Regions from separate parts of the Pseudarthrobacter sp. MDT1-22 genome, predicted to be linked through region 2. Evidence: riboswitches for the same ligand, from Rfam matches in the RefSeq annotation. Region 2 holds a riboswitch; the other holds the start of a gene.

Region 1 (7,374 bases), on a different contig from region 2:
AGTGACAGGCTTGGCGGCGCGGCGCCCGCTGACCGATTCGGTCCAGATCCCGGCCTTGCGCTCTGCCTCGAGCTCGGCGCGGGCGGCGGCCTTGGCCTCACGGCGTTCCACCTGCTCGTCCCGCTTCTGCCCGCGGGTGGGCCGGTCGCCGATGTCGGCGAAGCGGACGTCGGTGCCACGCGGTGCCGCCAGCAGTTCTGCACCGGCCATCATGGTGGGCTCCCAGTCGAAGACAACGCCGTCGTCCTCGCCGATCACCACGGTGTCACCGGGCACGGCGCCCTGCTTGAACAGTTCGTTTTCGACGCCGAGCTTCGCCAGGCGGTCGGCGAGATAGCCGATGGCTTCCTCGTTGGTGAAGTCGGTCTGCTTAACCCAGCGGACGGGCTTGTCGCCCAGGACGCGGAAGAGCGGCTCGAGGTTCTTTTCCTCGCGGCGGATCTTGAAGCCGGATTCGTTGACGGCGCGGGGCCGCAGAACGGGAGGCTGGACCTTGGGCGGGGCGGCTGCGAGGGCGGCACGGGCAGCCTGGACGATTTCCGCCATGGCGAAGCCGAGCTGGCGGAGACCCTCGTGGCTGGTAGCCGAGATTTCGAAGACCCGGTAGCCGCGTGACTCCAGTTCCGGGCGGACAAATTCAGCCATGTCCTTGCCGTCCGGGAGGTCCACCTTGTTCAGGGCCACCAGGCGCGGACGGTGGTTTAGCGGAACCACTTCGCCGTCGGCACCGGCATAACTCATATCCACGGAGTATTTTTCCAGCTCGGCCTCGATGATGGCCAGGTCCGCCAAAGGGTCACGGTCCGATTCAAGCGTGCCGCAGTCCAGCACGTGCACCAGGGCGGCGCAGCGCTCCACGTGGCGCAGGAAGTGGTGGCCAAGACCCTTGCCTTCGCTGGCGCCCTCGATGAGGCCCGGGACGTCCGCAATGGTGAAGCGGACATCGCCGGACTGGACAACACCCAGGTTCGGGATCAGCGTGGTAAAGGGGTAATCGGCGATCTTGGGCCGCGCGGCGGACATGGCCGCGATCAGGCTGGATTTGCCGGCAGAGGGGAAACCCACCAGCGCGATGTCGGCGATGGACTTCAGTTCCAGCACAATGTCACGGGCGTCACCCTCGATGCCCAGCAGGGCGAAGCCCGGGGCACGGCGCTTCTGCGAGGACAGCGAAGCATTGCCCAGGCCGCCCAGGCCGCCGGCGGCCGCCACATACTCGGCGCCTTCGCCGACCAGGTCCGCCAGGACGGTGCCGTCCTTGGACTTGACCACGGTGCCGTCCGGTACGGGCAGGATGAGGGTCTCGCCGCTCTTGCCACCCCGCCAGTCACCCATGCCGGGGCCACCGTTGGTGGCATGGCGGTGCGGGGCGTGGTGGTAGTCAAGCAGCGTGGTGGTCTGGTGATCAACGCGCAGGATGACATCGCCGCCGTCGCCGCCGTTGCCGCCGTCGGGACCGCCCAGGGGCTTGAACTTCTCCCGGTGGACAGAGACACACCCGTGGCCGCCGGTACCGCCGGATACGTGCAGTACTACCCGGTCTACAAAGCTCGCCACGTGGATCTCCTCAGTGCTGTTTTCCTGTACGCCCAAAGGCGACAAGACGATTGTAATGCGGTTAAAAGAACAGTGGAGCGGACCAAAATGGCCCGCTCCACCGCTTCAGAACTATTTGTTACTCTGCAGCTGCAGCAGCAACGATGTTAACAACGCGGCGACCGCGGCGGGTGCCGAACTGGACAGCTCCCGGGGCCAGTGCGAACAGTGTGTCGTCGCCGCCACGTCCAACGCCGGCGCCCGGGTGGAAGTGGGTGCCACGCTGGCGAACGATGATCTCGCCTGCGGAAACTACCTGGCCGCCGAAGCGCTTGACGCCGAGGTACTGGGCGTTGGAGTCACGACCGTTGCGAGTGGAACTCGCGCCTTTTTTATGTGCCATTTGAAATGCCTGCCTTTAAATTCTGGGGAATCTGCTGAAGAACCTGAACAGTAACGAAGAGTTACTTGATACCCGTGATCTTGACCTTGGTCAATTCCTGACGGTGACCCTGGCGCTTCTTGTAACCGGTCTTGTTCTTGAACTTCTGGATGACGATCTTCGGACCACGGAGGTCTTCGAGGATCTCAGCCGTAACCGTTACCTTGGCCAGGTCCGCAGCAGCAGAGGTGACTTTGTCACCGTCTACCAGGAGCAGTGCGGGCAACTCAAAGGTGCTGCCGGCTCCACCGGGGACGCGGTTCAGGGTAACGAAGTCTCCAACGGAAACCTTCTCTTGGCGGCCGCCTGCGCGGACAATCGCGTACACCACTTGGGAACTCACTTCTCTCGACGTTTATTACTAAATTTGCGTGCTGAACCCTGTTCCATAATTGGCTGGGTTCTCGCTGTGCCTCAACGCCGTGGGGTCGTAACCCAAGTGTTGGCGTAAGCACCGAAGATCTAGAATACGCTAATTTTGCCTTCGGCCGCAAATGAGGCTGGTTACGGCAGGTTGTCTGTGATAGGACCCACAAGCAGGTACTGCACTGACAATCCAAAACCGTGCCCGACTATCGTACAGGCCGCACGGGCCCCAGCCAGTCAGGAATGAATTCGCGGCGCGTCGAAGAATTCCACCTCGAACCGGCACGACTGCCTGAAAGCCACCAGCATCGCCGCCTGTTCATCCGCGGAAGCACTCCGACCGGCGTCGTCACCAAAGTCGATGGCGTAGCGCGTGGCCTGGGCGAAATCCTCGTCAGCATAGGCCCGCAGCCAGTCGGCATAAGGATGTGCTGCCGGGGCACCCGCAGCCAGGAACTCCGCGTGGAGAGTCTGTCCCACTTCGGCATACAGCCAGAAGCACGGCAGTACCGCCGCCACGAGGACCGCGTAGCTGCCTGAGGCCGAGGCCGCCAGCAGGTGGTCCACGTAGGACTTGGTGACAGGTCCCAGGACGGAGTCCACTGTCCTGGTGCTTAGCCACGTGCGGTGCAGTTCGGACTCGACCTCAAGGCATTGCTGGGCCGACTTTGCCCAGAACAGCTGGGCGGCTTCCGTGGGCGCCAGCGCACTGGCCCGGGCAAGGACCCGCGAATAGCCGTTGAGGTAGATGGCGTCCTGGGCGAGGTAATAGGCGAACTGTTCCTCAGCCAAAGTGCCGGCCGCCAGGTCGCGGATGAAATCCAGCCCGTAGATGGCTGCAAGATCCGGCTCCGACGCCCGCCGCAGCGTCTCTGCGAATTCGCCGGCTGCCGGAACCTGTTGCATGTGGTGGAAGTGGTTGATGGGGCCGTTGCCCGCGCCCACCTCAAGTTGGTCAGCGGCCTGCAGCGCGCCCACCAGCCAGGGCTTCACTTGCCGTAGTGCGGCTTCCCAGTCCCCCAACCGGGCCTGGGCCGTGGCCATGGCCGATGACAGTGAGCAGCCGGTGCCGTGGCTGTTGCGCGTGGGGATCCTGTCCCCGCTCACTTCCACCACTTCCTGGGCGAGCAGCCCGGCAGCGTTGACCAGGGCATCCGGGCACGCACCGCCGTCGAGATGGCCGCCCTTGACCAGGACAGTGGCACCGGTCGCGGCGGACAACCGCTGTCCCTGCCCGAGCGCGTCGTGCCATTCCCTCGCCTGCGGCTCCCCCACCAGGATGGCCAGTTCGGCCAGGTTGGGGGTGATCAGGTCCGCGAGCGGGAGCAGCTCCCGCAGGGCCGCCTCGGCAGACCCCTGCAGTAGCCGGTCGCCGCTTGTGGCCACCATCACCGGATCAAGAACGACGACGGCGGGACGCACCTTTTCCAGCCAGTCGCGGACCACGCCTATCACCGCAGCGTCGCCCAGCATGCCGATCTTGACCGCGTCGATGGTGATGTCATCGCTGATGGCATCGAGCTGCTGGCCCAGGAAGGACGCAGGCGGAACGTGAACCGCCTGGACCCCCCGGGTGTTTTGGACTGTCAGTGCGGTGATGGCCGCCATGCCGTAGCCGCCAAGAGCCGCGATGCTTTTGAGGTCGGCCTGGACGCCGGCGCCACCTGAAGGGTCCGATCCGGCAATGGACAGCACCCGCGGAACGTCACGCAGCACCTGGACGTTGGCAGTCCGGCCTGGCGCGGGCAGGACCTCAGCCCCGGTTGCTGAGGATCCCTGTAGAGCCGCCGCGGGCGTTGCAGGAGGAAGGACAGAAGTTGAAGCCAAAGGAGACATCCCTTCGCCGGTGCTAACCGGACAGGTTCAACGGGTGTGGATCTCAGCCGGCTCTCTGCGCGGCACCCCGTGTCAGTCACCAGCCTAGCGTTCCTCGCGACTTAACGCCGGACGCCCGGACGCAGCCTGTGATTCACAGGCACATCCAGGCGCCGTTGTATTGGCTTGCCCTACTGCTTGGTCAGAGCTCCGAGGCCGGAACTCCTACGCCCAGGATGATGGGCGCGTTGGCGGCAACCGGCTTGTCGGCCACAGGAGCCTTGACGGGCTCCGGCGCCTTGGCGGCGTGGGTGTGTCCGGCGGCAGCCGCCGGAGCGGCTTCGTGATGCTCTACGGACGTGGCGTTGGCTGCGCCCTGGGCACGGCTGGCACTCCGGTTCCGCCGGGGACGGCGGGCGCGGGGCTCCTCGGTGTGATCGGAGTAATCCTTCTCCGCCGCGGCTGGCTGCTGCTGGCGGGCAGGTTCGGCCGCCCGGCTTTCAGTTGCCTGGACTGCCGGCGGAGTGCTTTCCGCTACCGGAGCCGGCTCACCAAGGTGGGCGAAGGCCTCCGCGAGGCGGTCAAGTGTCAGGGCAGGTGCGTGCGGCTGGTCATCGTGGTGCGCAACGAACGGAAGCACCACCTGCTCGCCGCCGAATGTCAGCACTGCGGCCGGGCGGCCGTTGGAGTCCGTTTCGGACTGCCCAACCGGAGCCGGCACCGGAGCCGCAGGCTGCCGGCCCGCGGCAGCTGATGCGTGAGCCACCTCGTCGTCATGCAGATGCGCGGCGTGGGCTGCGGCCGCAATGTTCGCAAGCGCTGCCCGCGTGGCCTCCGCCTTCGCATGGCGCTCGGCATCGCTGGCTTCCGGGTGGACCGTGTGGATCTGCACCGGAGCTGCCGGTGCTGTTTCCAGCGGCTGGCCGCCCCGTCCGCGGCGGCGCTTCCGGTCAGTGCGGCCACCCGGCTGGCTGTCCGGGCGCTGACTGTCAGTCCGCACGCTGTCGGTGCGCTGGGCTTCCGGGCGGCTGTCAACCCGCTGCACGTGGTGCTCCGCGGCTACCGTGTTGGCGCGGCGGTGTTCCACGGGGTCGTCGTGGGTGACAATTCCGCGGCCTGCACAGGTTTCACACTGCTCGCCGAAGACTTCCAGGAGCCCGGTGCCCATGCGCTTGCGCGTCATCTGCACGAGGCCCAGGGAGGTCACTTCGGCCACCTGGTGCTTGGTCCGGTCGCGGCCCAGGCATTCCACCATGCGGCGCAGGACAAGGTCGCGGTTGGATTCGAGGACCATATCGATGAAGTCGATGACGATGATGCCGCCGATGTCGCGGAGTCGGAGCTGCCGGACCACTTCTTCAGCTGCCTCAAGGTTGTTCTTGGTGACGGTTTCCTCGAGGTTGCCGCCGCTGCCGGTGAACTTGCCGGTGTTGACGTCCACCACGGTCATGGCTTCGGTGCGGTCAATGACCAGCGAGCCGCCCGAAGGCAGGAAGACCTTGCGTTCCAGGGCCTTGTGGATCTGCTCATCGATCCGCCACGCAGCGAAGATGTCATGGTCCTTGGTCCACTTTTCCAGGCGGCCCACGAGGTCCGGGGCCACGTAGGTGACGTAGGCCTCGATAGTGTCCCAGGCCTCTTCACCGGAGACGATCAGCTTGGAGAAGTCCTCGTTGAAGACATCACGGACCACCTTGATGGTGAGGTCAGGTTCGCCGTAGAGCAGCTCCGGCGCGAGGATCTTGGTGGACGTGGACTGGCTTTCGATGCCCTCCCACTGCGCGCGCAGCCGGTTGATGTCGTGCGTGAGCTCCTCTTCCGAGGCGCCTTCGGCAGCGGTGCGGACGATGACGCCGGCGTGCTCCGGGAGGCGGTCCTTGAGGATGCGCTTGAGGCGGTTTCGCTCGACGTCGGGCAGTTTGCGGGAGATTCCGGTCATGGAGCCGCCGGGCACATAGACCAGGTAGCGGCCGGGCAGCGAGATCTGGCTGGTCAGGCGTGCACCCTTGTGGCCCACGGGATCCTTGGTGACCTGGACCAGGACGGTGTCGCCGGACTTGAGCGCGTTTTCGATCCGGCGCTGCTTGCCTTCGAGGTTAACGGCTTCCCAGTTCACTTCACCGGCGTACAGAACGGCGTTGCGGCCGCGTCCGATGTCAACGAACGCCGCTTCCATGGAGGGCAGGACGTTCTGCACTTTGCCGAGGTAAACGTTGCCGATCAGGGAGTCCTGCTGGGTCTTGGAGACAAAATGCTCGGCCAGGACGCCGTCTTCGAGGACGCCGATCTGGATTCTGTCGTCGCGCTGGCGGACGATCATCTGCCGGTCAACTGATTCGCGGCGGGCCAGGAACTCGGCCTCGGTGATGACGGTGCGGCGGCGGCCGGTGTCGCGGGATTCGCGGCGGCGCTGCTTCTTGGCTTCGAGGCGGGTGGAACCCTTGACAGACGTGACGCGGTTGTTGACCGGCGCTTCGGTCGCGGCGCGCGGCGCGCGGACGCGGGTCACCGTGTTGGGCGGGTCGTCGCCTTCTCCTCCGGTGAGTTCCAGATCCTGGTCGCCACGGCGGCGGCGACGACGACGGCGGGACGTCACGCCCTCATCGGCCTGCCCGGCGGATTCCTCATCGGTTTCTTCGGCTGCGCCTTCGTCGCCTTCGTTATCCCCGTCAGCATCGCTTTCGCCTGTGCGGCTGCGTCCACGGCGACCACGGCTGCGGCGCCTGCGGCGGCCGTTGGCGTCGTCTGCTTCGCCGTCGTCGGGGTCGTCCTCTTCCGGCTCTTCAACCACGGCAGCAACCGGCGCGGGGCGGACCACGGTGCTGAGGTCGGGGGCCTGGAAAAGCACCGATGTGGTGGACGCCGGCTCAAGGAACAGTGAACTGAACGGGCTGGCAGTCTCAGCAGCAGCCGGCTCTTCAGCCAGCGCGGCGGCAGCGTTGACCGGGGCAGCGTTGACGGGGGCAACGGCGGCGGCTGCTGCGGGCGCGGCGGCCTCCGCAGCGGCGACTTCCTCTGCTTCCGGGGCCGGCGTCGCTGCAGTTTCAGGGGCTGCCTGCTCCGGAGCTGCCTGTTCCACGGCCGCGGGAGCGACGTCGGGGGCAGAGGTTTTGCGCGTGGCCACGCGGCGGCGGCGGACAGGCTTGGTCTCCGCCGCAGCCTCGGGGGCTGCGGCTCCGTCCTCCGGTTCGACGGCGGCGGGCTCTACGACGGTC
Region 2 (7,374 bases):
GATCGTCAATGAGGAACTCGTTGAGATCCTCGGTGGCGAGACCCGCCGGATCCGCCTTGCCAAGACCGGTCCCACCATCATCATGCTGGCCGGCCTTCAGGGTGCCGGTAAGACCACCCTGGCGGGCAAGCTCGCCAAATGGCTCAAGGCCCAAGGCCACAGCCCCCTGCTGGTGGCATGTGATCTCCAGCGGCCCAATGCCGTCACCCAGCTTCAGGTTGTCGGCAACCGCGCCGGCGTGCCCGTTTTCGCGCCGCACCCCGGAGCCACTTCGGAACTGGAGCACCCCGCCGGTGACCCGGTCGCCGTCGCCCGCGCCGGCGTTGAGGAAGCGCGCCAGAAGCTGCACGACGTCGTGATTGTTGACACCGCCGGGCGCCTCGGTGTTGACGCCGAGATGATGGAGCAGGCGAGCGAGATCCGCCGCGCCATCGTCCCCAATGAAGTGCTGTTCGTGATCGACGCCATGATCGGGCAGGACGCCGTGAACACGGCTGTGGCGTTTGACGAGGGTGTGAACTTCACCGGAATCGTGCTGTCAAAGCTCGACGGCGACGCCCGCGGCGGTGCCGCACTCTCGGTTGCGTCGGTCACCGGTAAGCCGGTTATGTTCGCCTCCACCGGCGAAGGCGTGGATGACTTTGAGCTGTTCCACCCGGACCGCATGGCCTCCCGCATCCTGGACATGGGTGACGTCCTCACCCTGATTGAGCAGGCCGAAAAGAACTGGGACAAGGACGAAGCCGCCCGGATGGCGAAGAAATTCGCCGACCAGGAAGACTTCACCCTGGACGACTTCCTCTCCCAGATGCAGCAGATCCGCAACATGGGCTCCATGAAAAAGATGCTCATGATGATGCCCGGTGCGCAGAACATCCGTGAGCAGCTGGAAAACTTTGACGAGCGCGAGATCGACCGTGTCGAAGCGATCGTGCGTTCCATGACGCCGCACGAACGCGTCGCCCCGAAGATCATCAACGGCTCCCGCCGGGCACGCATTGCCCGGGGTTCCGGCGTGCATGTCTCCGAGGTCAACGGCCTGCTGGAGCGCTTCGGCCAGGCCCAGAAGATGATGAAGAAGATGGCCCAGGGCGGCGGCATGCCCGGAATGCCCGGGATGCCTGGCATGGGCGGCCCCGGCGGCGCGCGGAAGGGCGGCAAGAACGCCCCGAAGAAGAAGGCCCGCTCAGGCAACCCTGCCAAGGCTGCCCAGGAGCTGAAGGACGCCGAGGCCCGGCGGGCCGGGGCGGCGAAGGCGCTCCCCACGGGGGCGGCGTTCGGCCAGCAGGCCGGCGACTTCGACCCGTCGCAGCTGAACCTGCCCAAGGGATTCGACAAGTTCCTCGGCAAGTAGCCACCCCTCCCGGCTGGGTAGCAGGCGTCGTTGTGGGCACTCATAACGACACTGGCAGCTGCCCAATTGGGATGTCGGTGCCGTGGAATAGGGTTGGGTCATGTTCAAACAGCGGGTAGTGTTCGTGCACGGCGCCGGACCTTTCGGTGCCGCGGCGTGGCTGCGCCAGCACGGCATGGCGCTGACGTACGACGCCCTGTTCCTGCGGCGGCACGGTTTTGACCCCGTCGCTGAACCCGTGGAGTCCTCGTTCGCTGAAGACACCGCCATCATCCTGCGCTCACTTGCCGATGACGGCCGCGGGGCTACTGGGGGCCATGTTGTTGCCCACGCCGAGGGCGCGATTGCGGCCATGATGGCTGCCGTCGAACGCCCCGAACTGGTGTATTCCCTCACGCTGGTAGAACCGGCGTGCCTGTCCCTGACCGCCGAACTGCCGGCCACGGCCGCACACCGCGCCCTGATGCAACCGCTGTTCGACGTCCGGCGCCAGCTCAGCGATGAAGACTTCCAGCGTGAGTTCGTGCGGCGAATGTTCGCGGCGGACCTGCAGGAGCCCGCCACGCCGGAGGAAAAACGGTCGGCGCGCCGGCTCCGGTTGCAGGCGCCGTCCTGGGAGGCCCCGCTGCACATAGTTCCGGGCGTCCCCACCATGGTCCTGACGGGTGGGTGGGAACCGCTCTACGAGGAAATCGCCGGATATCTGCAGGAAACCGGTGCCCTGCACCGCATCGCTGCGGGAGGACACCGGCCCCAGGACTCTGCCGAAGGTGACCGTGCCGTCCGGTCCTTCATCGCCGACGTCGGCAGGTCACGCTCGGTTCAGGCTTCCTGAGCCGTCAGTTCCCGGCCGGGATCCGAAGCTCGGGGAGGTAGACCTTCCCGCCGGCGGCCAGGAACTCCGCACTCTTTTCGCGCATCCCGCTGTAGGCCTCGGCGATGGCCGCCTGCGAATCGGCGGAACCGTATTCGTCCCTGATGTCCTGGCTGATCTTCATGGAGCAGAACTTCGGGCCGCACATGGAGCAGAAGTGGGCGGTTTTGGCCGGTTCGGCCGGCAGCGTCTCGTCATGGAAGGCCTCCGCCGTGACCGGATCCAGGGACAGCGCGAACTGGTCGCGCCAGCGGAACTCGAACCGGGCCTTGGACAGGGCATCATCCCGCTCATGGGCGCCGGGGTGGCCCTTGGCAAGGTCTGCTGCGTGGGCGGCGATCTTGTAGGTGATCACTCCGGTCTTCACATCGTCCTTGTTCGGCAGGCCAAGGTGTTCCTTGGGCGTGACGTAACAAAGCATCGCCGTGCCGTACCGGGCGATTTCGGTGGCGCCGATGGCGGACGTGATGTGGTCGTAGCCGGGGGCAATATCCGTGACCAGCGGCCCCAGCGTGTAGAACGGGGCGCCCTTGCAGAGTTCCTGCTGGCGTTCCACGTTCTCCCGCACCAGGTGGAACGGGACGTGCCCGGGACCTTCCACCATGACCTGCACGTCGAATTCCCACGCCCGCTGGGTCAGTTCAGCCAGGGTGTCCAGCTCGGCGAATTGGGCGGCGTCGTTGGCGTCCGCCGTCGCCCCCGGGCGCAGTCCGTCGCCCAGGGAGAACGCGACGTCGTACTTGGCGAAGATTTCGCACAGCTCGTCGAAGTGGGTGTAGAGGAAGTTCTCCTGGTGGTGCGCCAGGCACCACCCGGCCATGATCGCGCCGCCCCGGGAGACGATGCCGGTAACGCGGTTGGCCGTCAGCGGCACGTAACGCAGCAGCACACCGGCGTGGATGGTCATGTAGTCCACCCCCTGCTCGCACTGCTCGATGACCGTGTCCCGGTAGATCTCCCACGTCAGGGCGTTGGCCTCCCCGTTGACCTTTTCCAGCGCCTGGTAAATGGGCACCGTACCGATGGGCACGGGGGAGTTGCGGATGAGCCATTCCCGGGTGGTGTGGATGTCGTCTCCGGTGGACAGGTCCATCACCGTGTCGGCGCCCCACTGGGTGGCCCATTGGAGTTTGTCCACTTCCTCGGCAATGGAGCTGGTCACTGCCGAGTTGCCGATGTTGGCGTTGATCTTGACCAGGAAGGCCTTGCCGATGATCATCGGTTCGGATTCCGGGTGGTTGATGTTGTTGGGGATGATGGCGCGGCCGGCGGCGACTTCGCTGCGGACCAGTTCCACATCACAGTTTTCGCGGAGGGCGATGAACTGCATCTCGGGGGTGATGACACCCTGCCGCGCATAATGCATCTGCGTGACGGTCCGGCCGCCGACGGCGCGGCGGGGCACCGGCTGCGCGCCCTTCCACTCCGCAGAGGCTGCGCCGCGGCGGACGGCCGACTTGCCGTCGTCGAGCAGGTTCCGCTCCCGGCCGCTGTAGGGCTCAGTGTCTCCGCGGGCGGCGATCCACTCTGAGCGGAACGGGTTAAGGCCCACCACCGGATCGCTGCCCGGTCCCGCCGTGCGGTAGGTCCGGAAAGGCCCGTTCGGCGCGCCGTTTGGCGACGGTTCGAGGGCGATCTCGGTCACGGGAACCCGGATCCCGGTGGCCTCATCGTTGATAAACGCCAGCGAGTGGGACTTCAGTGACTGGGTTTGAGGCTGGAGCGGTTGATCCACGTCGGCTTCATTTTGGGCAGGGATCAGCTGTGTTTCTTGTGTATTCAATGAATACTCACTTCCTTCGCCGGCATTACCCGGACAGGTTCAACGGTCGCAGGCTGCGTCAGCCCGATCTCAGCCCCTGCAAGGGCTCCCGTGTGGTCAAGTCGAAGCTACCACAGGCCGAGGGTGGACTGGTGACAGCAATCACCGGAAAGCGGTCGCAATCTGTCTGCGCCGCCACTTGAATTAAATTGAAGCTTCAAGTAAATTGGAACCATAGCCGCCTTCCATCCGAAGGCCAACGGACCGGGAGTGTTCAAATGACTGCAGAAGCCACCAGCCGGGATCTCCTTCCTGCCGACCTCTCCATGGGCACCGTGATGCTCAAGGTAGGCGACATGAAGCTGATGACCGACTACTACCAGCGTGCGCTCGGCCTGGAGGTCGTCGCGGAACAGGACGGCGGCGTCTATCTTGGCCGCCTTCAACGCCCGCTGGTCCATCTCGCGGCCGCCCCGTCCTTGAATCTGCCTGGCAGGGGAGAGGCCGGGCTGTTCCACACCGCACTGCTGTTTGACGACCAGGCTTCGCTGGCCGCCACGGTAGCCACCGCCGCCCAGTACGAACCCCGGTCCTTCACCGGCAGCGCCGACCACCTCGTCAGCGAGGCCTTCTACTTCAATGACCCCGAAGGCAACGGCGTCGAACTGTACTGGGACAGGCCCCGCGAAAACTGGTCCTGGAACGGGAAGGATGTAGTGATGGACAGCCTGGCACTGCCGCCGCAGCGCTATCTCGAGCAGCACCTGAGCCAGGAATCCGTGGCCGGCCAGCGGGCCAGCGAAGCCGGCGTGGGCCACGTCCACCTCCAGGTGGGCGACGTCCAGTCAGCGCACGATTTCTACGTGGGCACGCTGGGCTTCGAAAAGACCGCCGGCTGGCACGGGCAGGCACTGTTTGTCTCCGCGGGCCGGTATCACCACCACATGGCCATGAACGTCTGGAACAGCCGCGGAGCCGGTCCCCGCAAGGACACCCTGGGCCTCGGCGAAGTGCTCATCGAGGTCCCTTCCGGGGATGACGTCGGAGCGCTCGCCGACCGCCTGAAGGTCGCCGGTGTGGCCTCGCACCACACGGGCGCCGAGCTTCGCTTCGAGGACCCGTGGCGCAACAATATCCGTGTCGCCGTCCGCTGAGTGCGGATGCCAAAAGTGCGGCCTGCCTTGTACTAGGCTGATTCTGAACGGCCGGGGCGGCACTTGCTACTGCCCTTCCAGGCCGCACCGTCGACGGAATGAGGGCTGTTCCCATGGGCTTCACTGAAATTTTTGTTTCCACTCACGATGCCGCGCTGAAGCGGGCGGACGTCCTGGATGCAGGCGGCTCCCCGGCGGGCCAGGCCCTGCGGATTCCCGGAATCAGCGATTTCGAAATCGAGCAGCTTGGCGATCTTGCCGGCGTTGCGGTGCACGCCGGTGGCGCGGACTACGAACTGGCCATGGTTGACGTGGCCAGTGATTCCCTCCTCGGGGTCCCGCCGGCCATGGTGCGTGCGCTCGCCGACCTGCTCAGCTACGAGACTGAAGGCGAAGGCAATGTCCTGGACGACGTCGCTGAAAAGTGGGCTGCCCAGGATGACATGCCGTTCGGCGTGGCCGAGGCCCGGACGTATGTCCAGCAGTTCGCTGAGCTGGCCAACTCCGTCGATGACGCCGCACGCACGGGCGTGTATGTCTGGTCGTCGTAGGCCGGCCGTGGCCCGCCGGGTCCGCCCGGCTGCCCCATCCCGACGTGTCAAGTCGAAATCCGGACGCTGATCTGGCACAATAAACAGGTACTCGATCTGCGTGGCCCCTCTCTCCGCGTCCGGATCCTGTCCTTCGAACCCTCAAGTATGGCCCGCCCCACGGGTGCAGAACGTCGGTTCACCCCTTTTCTGAAACAGGAGTGACCACAAAAGTGGCCGTAAAGATTCGCCTTAAGCGCTTTGGCAAGATGCGCGCACCGTACTACCGCATCGTCGTCATGGACGCACGCTCCAAGCGTGACGGCCGTGCCATCGAAGAGATCGGTAAGTACCACCCCACCGAAGAGCCCTCATACATCGAGGTGGACACGGACCGTGCCCAGTACTGGCTCGGCGTCGGCGCACAGCCGTCCGAGCAGGTTGCCGCGATCCTGAAGATCACCGGTGACTGGCAGAAGTTCAAGGGCCTGCCGGGCCAGGAAGGCACCCTGAAGACCAAAGCTCCGAAGGCTGCCTTTGTTGCCCCTGAAAAGGGTTCCGTGATCATCCCGGAAGCCATCACCAAGAAGTCGAAGCAGTCTGACGCAGCCGAGGCCCCGGCCGAGGCAGAGACCACCGAGGCTGAGTAGATTGCTGGCAGAAGCGCTCGAACACCTCGTCCGGGGAATCGTTGATTCGCCGGAGGATGTCAAGGTCAGCTCGAAGAACAACCGCCGCGGGGACACCCTCGAGGTTCGTGTTCATCAGGATGACCTGGGACGGGTGATCGGCCGCCAGGGCCGCACCGCACGGGCATTGCGCACCGTTGTGGCGGCACTGGCAGACGGCGAGCCGGTCAGGGTCGACGTCGTCGACACCGACCGCCGCCGCTAAGCGCTCGGCAACATCAGTTTTTTGCTCCGGCCCTTCCACCAGCAACGGTGGAGGGGCCGGAGTGCTTTCACCACATCGCCCAATCCCGGCACGATCACAGACAGAGGAACAGATGCAGCTTCAGGTGGCACGAATCGGCAAACCGCATGGAATCCGCGGCGAAGTGACGGTCCAGGTGCTGACCGACGCTCCGGGGGACCGGTTTGTTCCCGGTACCGAGTTTGTGGTGGAGCCTGCATCGGCCGGCCCGCTCATTGTTGAGGGTGCGCGCTGGAACAAGGACATCCTGCTGCTCGCATTCGAAGGAATCGAGACCCGCAACCAGGCAGAGACCCTGCGCGGCGCCAAGCTTTTCATCGAAACCGAAGAGCTGGACGAGGACGACGACGAAGGCTGGTACGAGCACGAACTAGTAGGGCTCGAGGCGCGCGTCGGGTCGCAGGTGGTCGGCAGGATCGCCGCCCTGCACACCTTGCCCGTCCAGGACCTGCTCGTGGTTGAAACGCCGGACGGCAAGGAAATCCTTGTCCCGTTTGTGGAGCAGATCGTTCCGGAGGTCAATGTGGCCGATGGCTTCGTCCTGCTGACGCCGCCGGACGGTCTCTTTGAGGTCAACGACGGCGAAGCCGGCCCCGGTGAAGCGGAGGAAAACGCGTAGATGAGAATCGACGTCGTCAGTATCTTCCCGGAGTACCTGGCGCCCCTGGAGCTCTCGCTCATTGGCAAGGCCCGCCAGGACGGCCTGTTGGACCTGCGCGTCCATGACCTGCGTGATTTCACCACCGACAAGCACCGCTCAGTGGACG

Evidence for each region. Region 2 has a riboswitch for thiamine pyrophosphate ahead of thiC (phosphomethylpyrimidine synthase ThiC). Riboswitches for the same ligand answer to the same signal wherever they lie in the genome.
Region 1: it holds a riboswitch for thiamine pyrophosphate, as region 2 does, so the genes downstream of both, thiD (bifunctional hydroxymethylpyrimidine kinase/phosphomethylpyrimidine kinase) here and thiC (phosphomethylpyrimidine synthase ThiC) in region 2, are expected to answer to the same signal.

What each region holds. Positions count from the first base shown of each region.
Region 1 covers NZ_JBTNDK010000007.1:54,696-62,069, reverse strand. The annotation lists gene obgE (GTPase ObgE) at 1-1,557, opposite strand, end outside; gene rpmA (50S ribosomal protein L27) at 1,676-1,939, opposite strand; gene rplU (50S ribosomal protein L21) at 2,001-2,309, opposite strand; gene thiD (bifunctional hydroxymethylpyrimidine kinase/phosphomethylpyrimidine kinase) at 2,582-4,180, opposite strand; TPP riboswitch at 4,163-4,260, opposite strand; gene ACX80M_RS07665 (Rne/Rng family ribonuclease) at 4,362-7,374, opposite strand, start outside.
Region 2 covers NZ_JBTNDK010000003.1:26,092-33,465, reverse strand. The annotation lists gene ffh (signal recognition particle protein) at 1-1,354, shown strand, start outside; gene ACX80M_RS03535 (alpha/beta fold hydrolase) at 1,455-2,189, shown strand; gene thiC (phosphomethylpyrimidine synthase ThiC) at 2,194-4,011, opposite strand; TPP riboswitch at 4,006-4,113, opposite strand; gene ACX80M_RS03525 (VOC family protein) at 4,269-5,144, shown strand; gene ACX80M_RS03520 (hypothetical protein) at 5,258-5,695, shown strand; gene rpsP (30S ribosomal protein S16) at 5,908-6,324, shown strand; gene ACX80M_RS03510 (RNA-binding protein) at 6,326-6,568, shown strand; gene rimM (ribosome maturation factor RimM) at 6,681-7,226, shown strand; gene trmD (tRNA (guanosine(37)-N1)-methyltransferase TrmD) at 7,227-7,374, shown strand, end outside.